DNA from 2 places in the Serinicoccus shuyuelongi genome. Region 1 is predicted to be linked to the other one. Evidence: predicted binding sites of a transcription regulator. Region 1 holds the regulator's gene; the other holds the start of a gene.
What was found. Region 1 encodes HrcA, which represses chaperone genes, less so after heat shock. Its sites were predicted from a motif close to TTNGCACTCGNNNNNNNCGAGTGCNAA; they were not measured.
Positions count from the first base shown of each region.

Region 2: a site for HrcA is predicted at 5,661-5,687, ahead of groL (chaperonin GroEL). Genes of this name have one in related genera too.

Region 1 covers NZ_JBJFZU010000006.1:98,860-106,217, forward strand. The annotation lists gene ACI3EY_RS09625 (MFS transporter) at 1-598, opposite strand, end outside; gene ACI3EY_RS09630 (16S rRNA (uracil(1498)-N(3))-methyltransferase) at 595-1,326, opposite strand; gene dnaJ (molecular chaperone DnaJ) at 1,331-2,449, opposite strand; gene hrcA (heat-inducible transcriptional repressor HrcA) at 2,542-3,561, opposite strand; gene fumC (class II fumarate hydratase) at 3,679-5,091, opposite strand; gene ACI3EY_RS09650 (DUF3097 family protein) at 5,116-5,988, shown strand; gene ACI3EY_RS09655 (DUF4870 domain-containing protein) at 5,994-6,419, shown strand; gene hemW (radical SAM family heme chaperone HemW) at 6,443-7,358, opposite strand, start outside.
Region 2 covers NZ_JBJFZU010000013.1:91,141-98,498, forward strand. The annotation lists gene ACI3EY_RS15220 (uracil-DNA glycosylase) at 1-309, opposite strand, end outside; gene ACI3EY_RS15225 (DUF3263 domain-containing protein) at 427-717, shown strand; gene ACI3EY_RS15230 (formate--tetrahydrofolate ligase) at 767-2,434, shown strand; gene ACI3EY_RS15235 (sodium:solute symporter family transporter) at 2,462-4,123, opposite strand; gene ACI3EY_RS15240 (universal stress protein) at 4,120-4,566, opposite strand; gene ACI3EY_RS15245 (MBL fold metallo-hydrolase) at 4,723-5,571, shown strand; gene groL (chaperonin GroEL) at 5,808-7,358, shown strand, end outside.

The DNA.
Region 1 (7,358 bases):
GGGTCGCCCGCAGCGCCGGGCCCAGCACCCACAGCGACAGCGCCGCCAGCGGGACCACCCCGAGGAAGACCCAGCGCCAGGACAGGTGCTCGACCATCGCCCCGGTGAGCAGCGGCCCGGCGAGCCCCGGCACCACCCAGGCCGCGGCCAGCAGCGAGAAGACCGCGGGACGCAGCCGGTCGGGCACCCGCTGGGCGATGACCACGTAGAGGGCGACCGTGGAGGCGCCGCTGCCCAGGCCCTGCAGGGCGCGGCCCAGGACGAAGACCTCCATGCTGACGGCGGTGCCCGCCAGCAGCAGGCCGCCGGCGAAGAGCGCGGTCCCGGTGACCACGCTGGGGCGCGGTCCCTGACGGTCGGCCCACCAGCCGCCGACGACCATCCCCACCACGCTCGCGGCGACGGTCGCGCCGAAGGCCATGTTGTAGAGGTGGTAGCCGTCCAGGGCCGCGGCGACGGTCGGCATCGCTGCGCCGACGGCGATGTACTCCAGCGCGAAGAGGGCGATCAGCGCGGTGGCACCGACCGAGGCGCTACGGATGCCCGGTGCGAAGATGTCGCGGCTGCGCGGGCGGGCCTCGGGCTGCTGCCCGGTCACCGCCACCTCGTGGTGGAGTTCAGCACGGCCAGCGCGGCCGGACCGGCGGTCGAGGTGCGCAGCACGGTGCTCCCGAGCCGCACCGGGTATGCCCCCGCCCCGGTCAGGGCGTCCAGCTCGTCCGGCGAGACGCCCCCCTCCGGGCCGACCACCAGCAGCACCTCCCCCGCCTCGGGCAGCGGCACGTCCGACAGCGGGCGGGTCGCCTCCTCGTGCAGCACCAGGGCCAGGTCCGCGGTCTGCACCCGCTCCAGCAGGGCGGACAGCTCCACCGTCTCCCCCAGCACCGGGACCCGCAGCCGGCGGGACTGCTTGGTCGCGGCCCGCAGGACCTGCTCCCACCGGCGGGCCGCCTTGACGCCCCGGTCCCCACGCCAGCGGACCACGCTGCGGCCGGCCTGCCAGGGCACCACCTCGTCCACGTCGAGCTCGGTCGCCGCCTCGATGGCCTGGTGGTCCCGGTCCCCCTTCGCCAGGGCCTGCACCAGCACCAGCCTGAGGGCCGGCGCCGGGGAGTCGAGGCGGTCGAGCACCACCAGGTCGGCCTCTCCCGGGCGCACCGCCTCGACCCGGCAGAGCGCGCCGCTGCCCTGGCCGTCGGCGACGAGCACCTGCTCACCGGCGCGGATCCGCTGCACGGTGACGGCGTGCCGCCCCTCGTCCCCCCCGAGCAGCAACTCGTCCGCCCGGAGCGACCCGGGATCGACCAGGAACAGCGGTGCACTCATCTGGTCAGCGACCCCGCAGGGCGTCCCAGAGGCTGTGCTTGCGGGAGTGGGCGCTGCCCATCCGCCCGGTCGGCACCGACTCACCTCGGCTCTCGGCGAGCTGGGCGAGCAGGTCGCGCTGGGTGTCGGTGAGCCTGGTCGGCACCTTCACGTCGAGGTGGACGACGAGGTCCCCACGCCCCTGGCCGCGCAGGTGGGTGACGCCCTTCTCGTCGAGCCGGATCGTCTGGCCGGGCTGGGTGCCGGCCCGCAGGTCGACCTCGACCGGCCCGTCCAGGGTCTCGACGGGGAGGGTGACCCCCAGGGCGGCCGCGGTCATCGGCACCTCCAGGGTGCAGTGCAGGTCGTCGCCCTGGCGCTGGAAGGTGTCGTGCGCCTCGACGGCGATCTCGACGTAGAGGTCCCCGGCGTCGCCGCCGAACGGTCCGACCTCGCCCTCGCCGGCGAGCGCGATCCGGGTGCCGGAGTCGACGCCGCCGGGCACCTTGAGGGTGAGGTCGCGACGGGTCCGCACGCGCCCCTCCCCGGAGCAGTCGAAGCAGGGGTGCTCGATGACGTCGCCGTAGCCGCGGCAGGCCTGGCAGGGACGGGAGGTCATCACCTGACCGAGGAAGGAGCGCTGCACCTGCTGCACCTCGCCGCGTCCGCTGCACACGTCGCACGTGCGGGTGCCGCTGCCCGGCTGGGCGCCGGCCCCGGTGCAGGTGCTGCAGACCACCGCGGTGTCGATCTGCAGGGTCTGCTCGCCGCCGAAGACGGCGGTCGCCAGGTCGATGTCGAGGCGGACCAGCGCGTCGTGGCCACGCTGGACCCGGCCGCGGGGGCCGCGGGTGCCCGCGGAGGTGCCGCCGAAGAAGGCGTCCATGATGTCGCTGAAGGTGAAGCCCTGGCCGTAGCCGCCGGTGGCCCCGCCGTAGGGGTCCTGGCCGCGGTCGTAGGAGGCGCGCTTGGCCTGGTCGCCGAGCACGTCGTAGGCCTGGCTGACCCGCTTGAACTCGGCCTCCGCCTCGGCCCCGGGGTTCACGTCCGGGTGCAGCTGGCGGGCCTTCTTGCGGTAGGCCTTCTTGATCTCCTCGGCAGAGGCCTCGCGGGAGACTCCGAGGTCGGTGTAGTAGTCATTCACGGGGTGGCATGTCCTTGGGGTTGCGTAACGGTCAACAGGTCAGGTCCGCACTCGTCAACGGTGCGTGCTTCTCGGGTATGCCGTGAGGTTGCTCACCCGTCGAGCATGTCGGCGACGTAGTGGGCGACGGCACGGACGGTGGCCATCGTCTGCGGGTAGTCCATCCGGGTCGGGCCGACGACACCGAGGCCGCCCGCCGTCCCGTAGGTGGTGGCGATGACGGAGGTGGTGCGCAACGGCTCGTAGGGGTTCTCCGCACCGATCGCGACGGCCACCGCCTCGGTCCGGTCGACGGTTGCCATGCTGCCCATCAACCGGAGCAGCACCACGTGCTCCTCGAGCGCCTCCAGCACCTGGGACAGCGAGGTCGGGAAGTCGCTGCCCACCCGGGCCAGGTTGGCGGTGCCGGCCAGAGCGACCCGCTCCTCGGCACGCTCCTGCGCCGCCAGGGTCAGCGCGTCCACGACGGTGCGGGCCAGCTCGGCGTCCGCCGGGGCGACCCGCTCGTCGGCGTCGGCCAGGCGGGCGCCCACCTCGTTCAACCGCTGCCCGACGGACAGCTCGTTGACGACGCCGCGCAGCTGGGCCACCACGTCCGGGTCCCCGGTCAGGTCGCGTCCGACGTCGACCACCCGCTGCTCGACCCGCCCGGTGTCGACGATGAGGACGATCATCAGCCGGGTGCCCCCGACCGGGACCAGCTCGACGTGCCGCACCGCCGACCGGGACAGCCGGGGGTACTGCATGACGGCCACCTGCTGGGTCAGGCTGGAGAGCAGCCGGGTGGTGCGGGAGACCACGTCGTCCAGGTCGACCGCGCCGTCCAGGAAGCGGGCGATCGCGGCCCGCTCGGCCCGGGTCATCGGCTTGATCTGCTGCAGCCGGTCCACGAACATCCGGTAGCCGGCGTCGGTGGGCACCCGGCCCGCGCTGGTGTGCGGCGCGGTGATCAGGCCTTCCTCCTCGAGCACGGCCATGTCGTTGCGGACGGTGGCCGCGGAGACCCCCAGCTGGTGGCGCTCCAGCAGGGACCGGGACCCGACCGGCTCGGAGGTGCGCACGTAGTCCTGCACGATGGCGCGGAGCACCTCGAGCCTGCGGTCGTCGCTCATCGTTCTCCCTCCTGGCCGGTCGGCGTGGCGCTGCTGGCACTCGTCATTCCCGAGTGCCAGTCTACCCGTTCGGGGGTCCGGCACCCGGAGCCCCGCGTCCGACCGGGCGAGCGGCGGTCAGTCGACCGCCCGCGGGTGGGTCATGTCGGCCGGCACCACCCAGGCGTCGAACTGCTCGCCGGTCAGCAGACCGCTGTCCAGCGCCGCCTCGCGCAGCGTCAGTCCCTGCCGGTGCGCGGTCTTGGCGATCGCAGCCGCGGCGTCGTAGCCGATGTGGGGGTTCAGCGCGGTCACCAGCATGAGGTTGCGGGCGAGGTTCTCCTCGATCTTGGCGGTGTGCGGCTCGATCCCGGACGCGCAGTGCTCGTCGAAGCTGCGGCAGCCGTCGGCGATCAGCCGGATCGACTCCAGCACGGCGTGCGCCATCACCGGCTTGAAGACGTTGAGCTGGAAGTTGCCCTGGGTGCCGGCGAAGGCCACGCAGGCGTCGTTGCCGAAGACCCGGGTGACGACCATGGTGAGCGCCTCGGACTGGGTCGGGTTCACCTTGCCGGGCATGATGCTCGAGCCCGGCTCGTTCTCCGGGATGGTGATCTCGCCGATCCCGGTCCGCGGCCCGCTGGCAAGCCAGCGCACATCGTTGGCGATCTTCATCAGGGCGCCGGACAGGGTGCGCAGCGCGGCGCTGACCGCGACCAGCTCGTCGTGCGCCGACAGCGAGGCGAAGTGGTCGGGGGCCACGGCGAAGTCCTGACCGGTCTCCTGCGCGATGTAGGCCGCGCACGCAGTACCGAAGTCGGGGTGCGCGTTCAGGCCGGTGCCGACCGCGGTGCCACCGATCGCCAGCCGCAGCACCCCGGTGTGCGCGTGCCGCACCTGCTCCAGGCCGAAGTCGAGCTGGGCCACCCAACCGCCGATCTCCTGGCCGAGGGTGAGCGGGGTGGCGTCCTGCAGGTGGGTGCGTCCGGTCTTGACCACGTCGGAGAACTCCTCCGCCTTGGCAGCCAGCGTGTCCCGCAGCTGCTCGACCGGGGCGTACAAGCGCTCGCTCAGCTCCAGGGCCACGGCCACGTGCATGGCGGTCGGGAAGGTGTCGTTGCTGCTCTGGCCACGGTTGACGTGGTCGTTCGGGTGGACGGTGCGTTCGGCGGAGAGCTCGCCGGTGAGGATCTCGTCGGCGCGGTGCGCGATCACCTCGTTGCTGTTCATGTTGCTCTGGGTGCCGCTGCCGGTCTGGAAGACGACCAGCGGGAAGTGCTCGTCCAGCTCGCCGCGCACGACCTCGTCCGCCGCCTGGACCAGGGCTGCCCGCGCCCGCTCGTCGAGGGCGTCCAGCTCTCCCAGGTCGGCGTTGGCCCGGGCCGCGGACTTCTTCAGCACCCCGAGGGCGCGGATCATCGGCCGACCCCACACGAAGGCGTCACGGCCGATGTCGAAGTTGCCGAGGCTGCGCTGCGTCTGCGCTCCCCAGTAGCGGTCGGCGGCCACCTCGACGGGGCCCATGCTGTCCTTCTCGGTGCGGGTGCTCATGTGCAGACGGTACCGTCGGGCGGTGTGAGTGATCGCTACGGCACCGACGTCCTGGCCACCGACTGGCGCGCACCCCGGCGGGGTCGCGCCAGAGAGCTGGTCGCCGAGGCCGGGCTGGTGGTGGAGGACGTGCAGACCGGCTGGTGCGGCGCCGTGGTCGCGGTCGAGAAGGCCGGGGGTATGCAGGTGGTCCACCTCGAGGACCGCCGCGGCCGGCGCAAGGGTTTCCCGCTGGGGCCCGGCTTCCTGGTCGACGGCGCACCCGTGGTGCTCGTCCCGGACACCCGCGAACGGGCCGCGCAGGTGGCCGCTGCCGCCTCCGCCGCCGCCCGGACGGCCAGCGGTTCGGTCCGGGCCCAGGCGGCACCGGCGCGGGTGGCCAGCGGCTCCCGGATCTGGGTCGAGGGCAAGCACGACGCGGAGCTGGTGGAGAAGGTCTGGGGCGACGACCTGCGCGGCGAGGGGGTGGTCGTCGAGATGCTCAACGGCGTCGACGACCTGGCCGGGGAGATCCGCGGCTTCGGCCCGCACCGGGACGCCCGCCTCGGCATCCTGGTCGACCACCTGGTGCCGGGCACCAAGGAGAGCAGGATCGTGCAGGGTGCGGCCGGGCTGAGCCCGCACGTGCGCATCCTCGGCCACCCCTACGTCGACGTCTGGCAGTCGGTCAAGCCGGCCCGCCTGGGGTTGACCGCATGGCCCGTCATCGAGCGCGGCCGGTCCTGGAAGCACGGGATCCTGGCCGAGCTCGGCTGGCCGCACTCCAGCCAGACCGACGTGGCCCTGGGGTGGAAGAAGATCCTGTCCACCGTTCGTTCCTACAGCGACCTGGAACCGACGCTGCTCGCCAGCGTCGAAGAGTTGATCGACTTCGTCACCGTGCCACCCGAGGAGTGAGCCCCATGAGCCAGAACCCCTATCCCCCCAGCGGTCAGCAGCCGTACCCGAACCAGCCCGCCGGACGTCCGCAGGGCGAGGAGCGGACCATGATGCTGCTGGCCCACCTGTCCGCGCCGGTGGCGATGCTGATCAGCGTCGGCTGGTTGCCCTTCCTGGGCCCGTTGCTGATCTGGCTGTTCTACAAGGACCGGTCCGCGGCGGTGCGTACCGCCTCGGCCGGCGCCTTCAACTTCAACCTGAGCCTGACCATCGCCAGCGTGCTGCTCTGGATCAGCGTCATCTTCACCCTGGGCCTGGGCTTCCTGTGGGCCATCCCCGGCTGGATCCTGCTCTTCGTCATCCAGCTGTTCTGCCACATCAAGGGTGCGGTCCGCGCCTCCAACGGCGAGACCTACACCTACCCGTTCCAGCTGCGCCTGCTGAGCTGAGCCGCACCTCGTCGGTGCACCGCTCAGCCGGCCAGCAGGCGGTGCACCACGGTGTCGGCCAGCAGCCGACCGGCGCGGGTCAGCACCACGGTGCCCCGCACGGCGTCCCGTCCGTCCACCAGGCCCTCGGCGACCAGGCCGGCCACCGCCCGGCGGCCGGCCTGGTCCAGGTCCGCGACCGGGAGCCCGTCCCGCAGCCGCACCTGGAGCATCACCTGCTCCTCGTGCCGTTGCTCCCGCGTCAGCACCTCCCGCGCGTGCACCGGGGCGAGGCCCCGGGCGAGACGGTCGGCGTAGGCGCGAGGATGCTTGACGTTCCACCAGCGCACCCCGCCGACATGGCTGTGCGCACCGGGGCCGGCCCCCCACCAGTCGGCCCCCCGCCAGTACGCGAGGTTGTGCCGACACCGCCCTGCGTCCGCACGGGCCCAGTTAGAGATCTCGTACCACCGGTACCCGGCGGCGGCCAGCACCTCGTCGGCCAGCTCGTACTTGTCGGCCTCGTCGTCGTCGTCGGGGGCCGGGACCTCCCCGCGGCGCACCTGACCGTGCAGCCGGGTCCCCACCTCCACCACCAGCGCGTAGGCCGACACGTGGTCCGGCTCCAGGGCGACCGCGGCCTCCAGGCTGGTCCGCCAGTCCGCCAGCGACTCCCCCGGGGTCCCGTAGATGAGGTCCAGGCTGACCTGCATCCCGGCCGCCCGTACCGCCTGCACCGCGCGGGCGACACCGTCCGGGTCGTGGGTTCGGTCCAGGGTGCGCAGCACGTGCGGCACCGCGGACTGCATCCCGAGGCTGACCCGGGTGAAGCCCTGCTCCGCGAGCTGCGCGGCCACGGCCGGGGTGATGGTGTCCGGGTTCGCCTCGGTGGTGACCTCGGCGTCCGGCTCCAGGCCCCAGCGCGTGTCCACCGCCCGCACCAGCGAGCCGAGGGCGGCC
Region 2 (7,358 bases), on a different contig from region 1:
CTCGACCAGCTCGGTGTAGATGTTGCCCAGGCTCCGCGGCACCGGGCTGACGTCGGGCGCGACCGAGAAGCTGAGGCCGACCGCGTGCCCGGGCGTGGGGTAGGGGTCCTGGCCCACGACCAGCACCCTGACCCTGTCCAGCGGCTGCTCGAACACCCGGAGCACGTGCGCGCCGTCGGGCAGGTAGCCGCGCCCCGCGGCGACCTCCGCCCGGAGGAAGTCGCCGAGCGCGGTGATGTCGTCCTGGACCGGCGCGAGGGCCTCCGCCCAGCTCGGGTGCACCAGGTCGGGCAGCGGGGTGGGGCTCATGGATCCAGGGTATGCGGCCGTGGCGCGACCGGCGACGCCGGAATGACACGCCTGTAGTTCCCGTGTCGTAGACTGACGACGCATCTGATCGGGCCGACGCGGCGAGAGGACTTCACCATGGGCGCTGCCACGCGTGCGCAGCAGGTCGACACCTCCCCGGACCTGTCCGAGCGGGACCGGGAGATCCTCGACTTCGAGAACCGGCACTGGACCTACGCCGGATCCAAGGAGCAGGGCATCAAGGACCTCTTCGACCTCAGCGCCACCCGGTACTACCAGATCCTCAACCAGCTGATCGACAGCGAGTCCGCGCTGGCCCACAAGCCGCTGCTGATCAAGCGCTTGCGCCGGGACCGTTCCCGTCGGCAGCGCTCCCGCTCGATGCGTCGTCTGGGCATCGAGAGCTGACCTGCTTGTAGGGTTCCCTCGACGTCGTCGCTGGCAAGGAGGCCACCGGATGTTGACCGATGTGCAGATCGCTCAGGGAGCCTCGCTGCGACCAATCTCCGAGATCGCCGACGCGCTAGGCCTGGACCCGGGGGAGGTCGAGCCCTACGGGCACGACAAGGCCAAGGTCTCCCTGGGCGTGCTGGACCGCCTCGCGGACACCCCGGACGGCAAGCTGATCCTGGTCACGGCGATCAACCCGACGGCTGCGGGTGAGGGCAAGACCACCACCAACGTGGGTCTGTCGATGGCGCTGAACCGGATCGGCGTGAAGGCGATGACCACCCTGCGCGAGCCCTCCTTGGGGCCGTGCTTCGGGATGAAGGGCGGGGCGGCCGGCGGCGGCTACGCCCAGGTGGTCCCGATGGACGACATCAACCTGCACTTCACCGGCGACTTCCACGCCATCACCTCGGCGCACAACCTGCTCGCCGCGCTGGTGGACAACTCCCTGCACCAGGGCAACCCGTTGCGTCTGGACCCCAAGCGGATCGCCTGGAAGCGGGTGCTCGACATGAACGACCGGGCGCTGCGCAACATCGTCGTCGGGATGGGGGGCAAGGGCGACGGGGTGGTCCGCGAGTCCGGCTTCGAGATCACCGTGGCCAGCGAGATCATGGCGGCCCTGTGCCTGGCCACCGGGCTGGAGGACCTCAAGGAGCGCTTCAGCCGGATCATCGTGGGGCACACCTACGACAAGGAGCCGGTCACCGCCGCCCAGCTGGAGGCGCCCGGCGCGATGGCGATGCTGATGAAGGACGCCGTCAAGCCGAACCTGGTGCAGACCCTGGAGAACACCCCGGCGATCATCCACGGCGGACCGTTCGCCAACATCGCGCACGGGGCCAACTCGGTGCTGGCCACCCGGACGGCGCTGAAGCTCGCCGACTACGTGGTCACCGAGGCCGGGTTCGGCGCGGACCTGGGCGCCGAGAAGTTCTTCGACATCGTCTGCCCGGTGGGTGGGCTGCGTCCGGACGCGGTCGTCCTGGTCGCCACCGTCCGGGCCCTCAAGAAGGGTGGGGGCCAGCACAAGGACGACCTGGCCACCGAGGACCTGGAGGCGTTGGGCACCGGGCTGGCCAACCTCGAGCAGCACCTGGAGAACGTGCAGAAGTACGGCCTGCCGGTGATGGTCGCGCTGAACCGGTTCCCCAGCGACACCGACGCCGAGCTGGACCTGGTGCGGCAGCGCTGCGCCCAGGTCGGCGCGGAGGTGGCCCTCTCCGAGGTCTTCGCGCACGGGGGAGCCGGCGGGGAGGACCTGGCCCGACAGGTGGTCCGGCTGTGCGAGCAGCCGAACAGCTTCGCCCCGCTCTACGACGCCGCCGAGGACATCCTCGCCAAGATCGAACGGGTCGCCACCGAGATCTACCGCGCCGACCGGGTCGAGCTCACCGCCACCGCCCGGACCCAGCTGCAGCAGTTGACCCAGGAGGGGTATGCCCACCTGCCGGTCTGCATGGCGAAGACCCAGTACTCCTTCTCGGACGACCCCACCCTGCTGGGTGCGCCCCGCGGTTTCGCGATCACCGTGCGCGAGCTGGTGGTCAACGCCGGGGCCGGGTTCGTGGTGGCGATGACCGGCGACATCATGCGCATGCCCGGGCTGCCCAGGGTGCCTGCCGCGAACGGCATGGACATCGCCGAGGACGGCACCATCACCGGCCTCAGCTGAGCAAGGTGCTCACGTAGGTCAGAAGCCTCACGCGAAGGCGATGACGATCCCGGCCGTGGTGAGCAGCAGCACCACCGAGATGAGCCGGTAGTTGGCCCATACCGGGACACCCTTCAGGGCCGCGGTCTCCTCGGTCCAGTAGTCCTTCTTCCAGGTGAGCTCCTTGGTCTTGGACTCGTCCGGCGAGGGCCCCAGGATGCTGATCACGACCAGCATCACCACCGAGAGCGCCAGGCTGAGGCCGGCGGCATACAGGAACTGGATGGTCGGCTCCTCCGGCACCACCTGGGTGAGGATGAAGGCCAGCAGCCCGAGCGGCTGCACCACGACCAGGGTGACGAAGGCCGCGGTCGCGCTGATCCGCTTGGAGGCGATGCCGACCAGGAAGACCGCCACCACCGGTGGCACCAGGAACGACAGCACCGACTGCAGGTACTCGTAGAGGGTGTCGAACTGGGCGATGAAGGGTGCCCACGCGATGGCCACCACCAGCGCCACCACCGTCGCCACCCGGCCGCTGAAGACCAGTCCGCGCTGCGAGGTGTCCGGCCGCAAGGTCTTGACGAAGTCCATCGTGACGATCGTCGAGGCGGAGTTGAGGATGGAGTCGACGGTCGAGGTGATCGCCGCGATCACGGCGGCCAGGATCAGGCCGCGGACACCCACCGGGAGCAGGTCGAAGACCAGGGTCGGGAAGACGGTGTCCGGGTCGTCCAGCTCGGGGTAGATCGCCAGGGCCATCACGCCCGGCAGGATGAACAGGAAGAGGAAGGCCAGCTTGATGAAGCCGGCCAGCAGCGAGCCCCAGCGCCCGTGGTCCAGGGACTTGGCGCCCAGCGTGCGCTGGACCACCAGCTGGTTGGTGGTCCAGTAGTACAGGCCGATGACCAGGACCCCGGTGATCAGCCCGGGCCAGGGCAGGTCCGGGTTGTCGGCGGGCAGGATGAGGCTCATCCGCTCCTCGCCCGCCGCCTCGGTGACCGCGTCCCAGGAGCCGACGGCGTTGAAGGTGGCGATCAGCACGATGACGCCGCCGATCAGCGTCACCGTCGCCTGGATGGAGTCGCTGATGATGACCGCGCCCAGGCCCCCGATGACGGTGTAGACGGCAGCCAGCAGCGCCAGCACCGCCACCGACACGAGCATCGGGACGTCCGGGTAGAGCACCTTGACGACGACCGCGCCCGCGAAGAGGGCCGCGGCCATGTCGATGAACATGTTGGCGAAGAGGTTGAAGCCCGCGAACGCCATCCGGGAGCGCCGGTCGTAGCGCTGCTCCAGGTACTCCGGCAGCGTGAAGACCTTGGAGCGCAGGTAGAACGGGAGGATGAAGAAGATGAAGATGACCAGGATGACGGCCGACATCCACTCGTAGGCGAAGATCGAGATGCCCTGCTCGTAGGCCCCGCCGGCCAGCCCGACGAAGGTGGCGCCGGACATGTTGGTGGCGACCAGGGACAGGCCGACGAAGGGCCACAGGAAGTTGCGGCCGCCGAGGAAGTAGTCCTCGGACTCGTCCGTCTCCTTGCCGCCGGCCTTGGCCTTCTTCTTCATCCGGGACTGCGCGACCAGCGGGATGATCCTGCTCAGCACCAGGTAGGCGATGATCACCGACAGGTCGAGCGCGCGCACGGTGAAGTCGGGGGTGCTGCCACCGGCGGACATCGGCAGCAGCACGTCGGAGATCATCGGCGGCCCTCCTCGTCCCGGACCACCAGCACGGCACAGGGGGCGTGCCGCACCACCTGCTCGGCGTCGTTGCCGAGCAGGGCCCGGGTCAGGGCGTTCTGCCCGCGGTGGCCGATGACGACCAGGTCTGCCTCGAGCTCGCCGCGGCGGAGCAGGATCTGCTCGGTGGCCCGCCCGGTCCGCACGGTGCCGGACGCCACATCCACCCCGGCCTCCTCGAGCTCGAGCACGGCGGCCGCCAGCACGGTATGCGCCTCAGCGAGGATCCGTTCCCGCTGGGCCGGTCCCAGCGGCGCGGGGGTGGTCCAGGTGGAGACCAGGGCGACGTGCAGGACGTGCACCTCGGCGCCGGTGTCGGCGGCGAGCTGGGCGACCCGTCGGCCGGCCAGCGTGGCGCTGGTCGACCCGTCGGTGGCGAGGAGGATGCGCTCAGGGAAAGGCATGACCGTGTTCCTGTCGGCGGTGACGTGCAGATCATCCTGGGTGGGGCGCCGGGCCTGCGCAAGGGTCGGACGGCAAGTTCACCCCCACGGGTGAGTTCGGCGTGTGCCCCCCGCGGCGCAACGGCCCGGAAACGACCGGCACCTAGACTGCGGGGCATGAGCGAGGTGTCCTGGCGTGAGGTGGCACCCGGTGTGCACGTGCGCCGGCACGAGGAGCTGAAGCTCAACTGCGGCCTGGTGGTGGGGGAGCAGCGGGCCCTGGTCGTGGACACCCGGAGCTTCCACCGGCAGGGCAGCGACCTGCTCCGGGCCGTCCGGGAGATCACCGACCTCGAGCTGGTGGTGGTCAACACGCACGCGCACTTCGACCACTGCTTCGGCAACGCCGCCTTCCGCGACTCGCAGATCTACGCCCACTCCGGTGCCGCCGACGACCTGCTCCGCACCGGTGAGCACCAGCGGCGCCAGGTGGTCGAGCACCTGCGCAGCACGGACCGCGAGGAGATCGCCCGGGACGTCGAGGCCACCGAGATCGTGCTGCCGTTCTACCTCGTCGAGGAGGACACCGCCATCGACCTGGGCGGGCGCGAGGTGGAGCTGCTCTACGCCGGCCGGGGGCATACCGACCACGACCTGGCGGTCGCCGTCCCGGACGCCGGGGTGGTCTTCGCCGGGGACCTGGTGGAGGAGGGCGCGGACCCGGCCATGGAGGACGCCTTCCCGATGGAGTGGGCCGCCACCCTGCATGCACTGCTGGAACGGCCCGCCGGCGTGCTGTCCGAGACCTGGGTGCCCGGCCACGGCCGGGTGGTCGACCGGTCCTTCGTGCAGGAGCAGGCCGCCCTGCTGGGTCGGCTCGCGGAGACGTTCACCGAGGTGCTCGCCGGCCGACCCACCGGGGTCGACGCGCTCGCCAGCGCCGCCAGAGGCCTCGGCCTGGAGGACCACACCCTGCGTCAGGCGGCGGTGCGGGCCCTGGAGCTGAGGTCCGGACCGACCTCCTGAGGGGTGCGCGCACCCTCTCGCCGGGGCCGGTCCGGCGACCTGCCGGGCGGCGTATTTGCACTCGGGGGTGTCGAGTGCTCATCATGGACCTAGCACTCTCACCCCGAGAGTGATAACAACCGACCGGCTTGCCGAGGGTCGGGAGCCGAGGCGACAGGAGCCCCGGCGATCCGGCTCGTCCGTCGCGGGCGGCACCCGGTCATCCATTTCGTCCACGTGTGGAGGAAACAGCGCAGATGGCCAAGACCATTGCTTTCGACGAGGAGGCTCGCCGCGGGCTCGAAAAGGGTATGAACACCCTTGCCGACGCCGTGAAGGTGACCCTCGGCCCCAAGGGCCGCAACGTCGTGCTCGAGAAGAAGTGGGGAGCCCCCACCATCACCAACGATGGTGTGAGCATCGCCAAGGAGATCGAGCTCGAGGACCCCTACGAGAAGATCGGCGCCGAGCTGGTCAAGGAGGTCGCGAAGAAGACCGATGACGTCGCTGGTGACGGCACCACCACCGCGACCGTCCTCGCCCAGGCCATGGTTCGCGAGGGGCTGCGCAACGTCGCGGCCGGCGCGAACCCGATGGCCCTGAAGCGGGGCATCGAGGTCGCCGTCAAGGCGGTCAACGACAGCCTGCTGTCCATGGCGAAGGAGGTCGACACCAAGGAGCAGATCGCGCAGTCCGCGAGCATCTCCGCGGCCGACACCGAGATCGGCGAGATGATCGCCGAGGCCATGGACAAGGTCGGCAACGAGGGTGTCATCACCGTCGAGGAGTCCAACACCTTCGGCCTGGAGCTCGAGCTCACCGAGGGTATGCGGTTCGACAAGGGCTACATCAGCCCCTACTTCGTGACCGACACCGAGCGCATGGAGGCCGTCCTGGAGGACGCCTACGTGCTGGTCGTGAACTCCAAGATCTCCTCGGTCAAGGACCTGCTCCCGCTGCTGGAGAAGGTCATGCAGTCCGGCAAGCCGCTGATGATCATCTCCGAGGACGTCGAGGGCGAAGGCCTGGCGACCCTGGTGGTCAACAAGATCCGCGGCAACTTCAAGTCCGTGGCCGTCAAGGCCCCGGGCTTCGGTGACCGGCGCAAGGCCATGCTGGCCGACATCGCCATCCTCACCGGTGGCCAGGTCATCTCCGAGGAGGTCGGTCTCAAGCTGGAGACCGCCGAGCTCGACATGCTGGGCACCGCCCGCAAGGTCGTGGTCACCAAGGACGAGACCACCATCGTCGAGGGCGGCGGCGACGCCGACCAGATCGCCGGCCGGGTCGCGCAGATCCGCAACGAGATCGACAACTCGGACTCGGACTACGACCGCGAGAAGCTGCAGGAGCGCCTGGCCAAGCTGGCCGGTGGCGTGGCCGTCATCAAGGCGGGCGCGGCGACCGAGGTCGAGCTCAAGGAGCGCAAGCACCGCATCGAGGACGCCGTCCGCAACGCCAAGGCCGCGGTCGAGGAGGGCATCGTCGCCGGTGGTGGCGTGGCTCTCATCCAGGCGTCCACGGCCTTCGAGGGTCTCTCGCTCACGGGTGACGAGGCCACCGGCGCCAACATCGTCAAGGTCGCCATCGAGGCCCCGCTCAAGCAGATCGCGATCAACGCCGGTCTCGAGGGTGGCGTCGTGGCGGAGAAGGTGCGCAACCTGACCCCGGGTCACGGCCTCAACGCCGCGACCGGCGAGTACGGCGACATGCTGGGCTTCGGCGTCGCCGACCCGGTGAAGGTGACCCGTTCTGCCCTGCAGAACGCGGCCTCCATCGCCGCGCTGTTCCTGACCACCGAGGCAGTC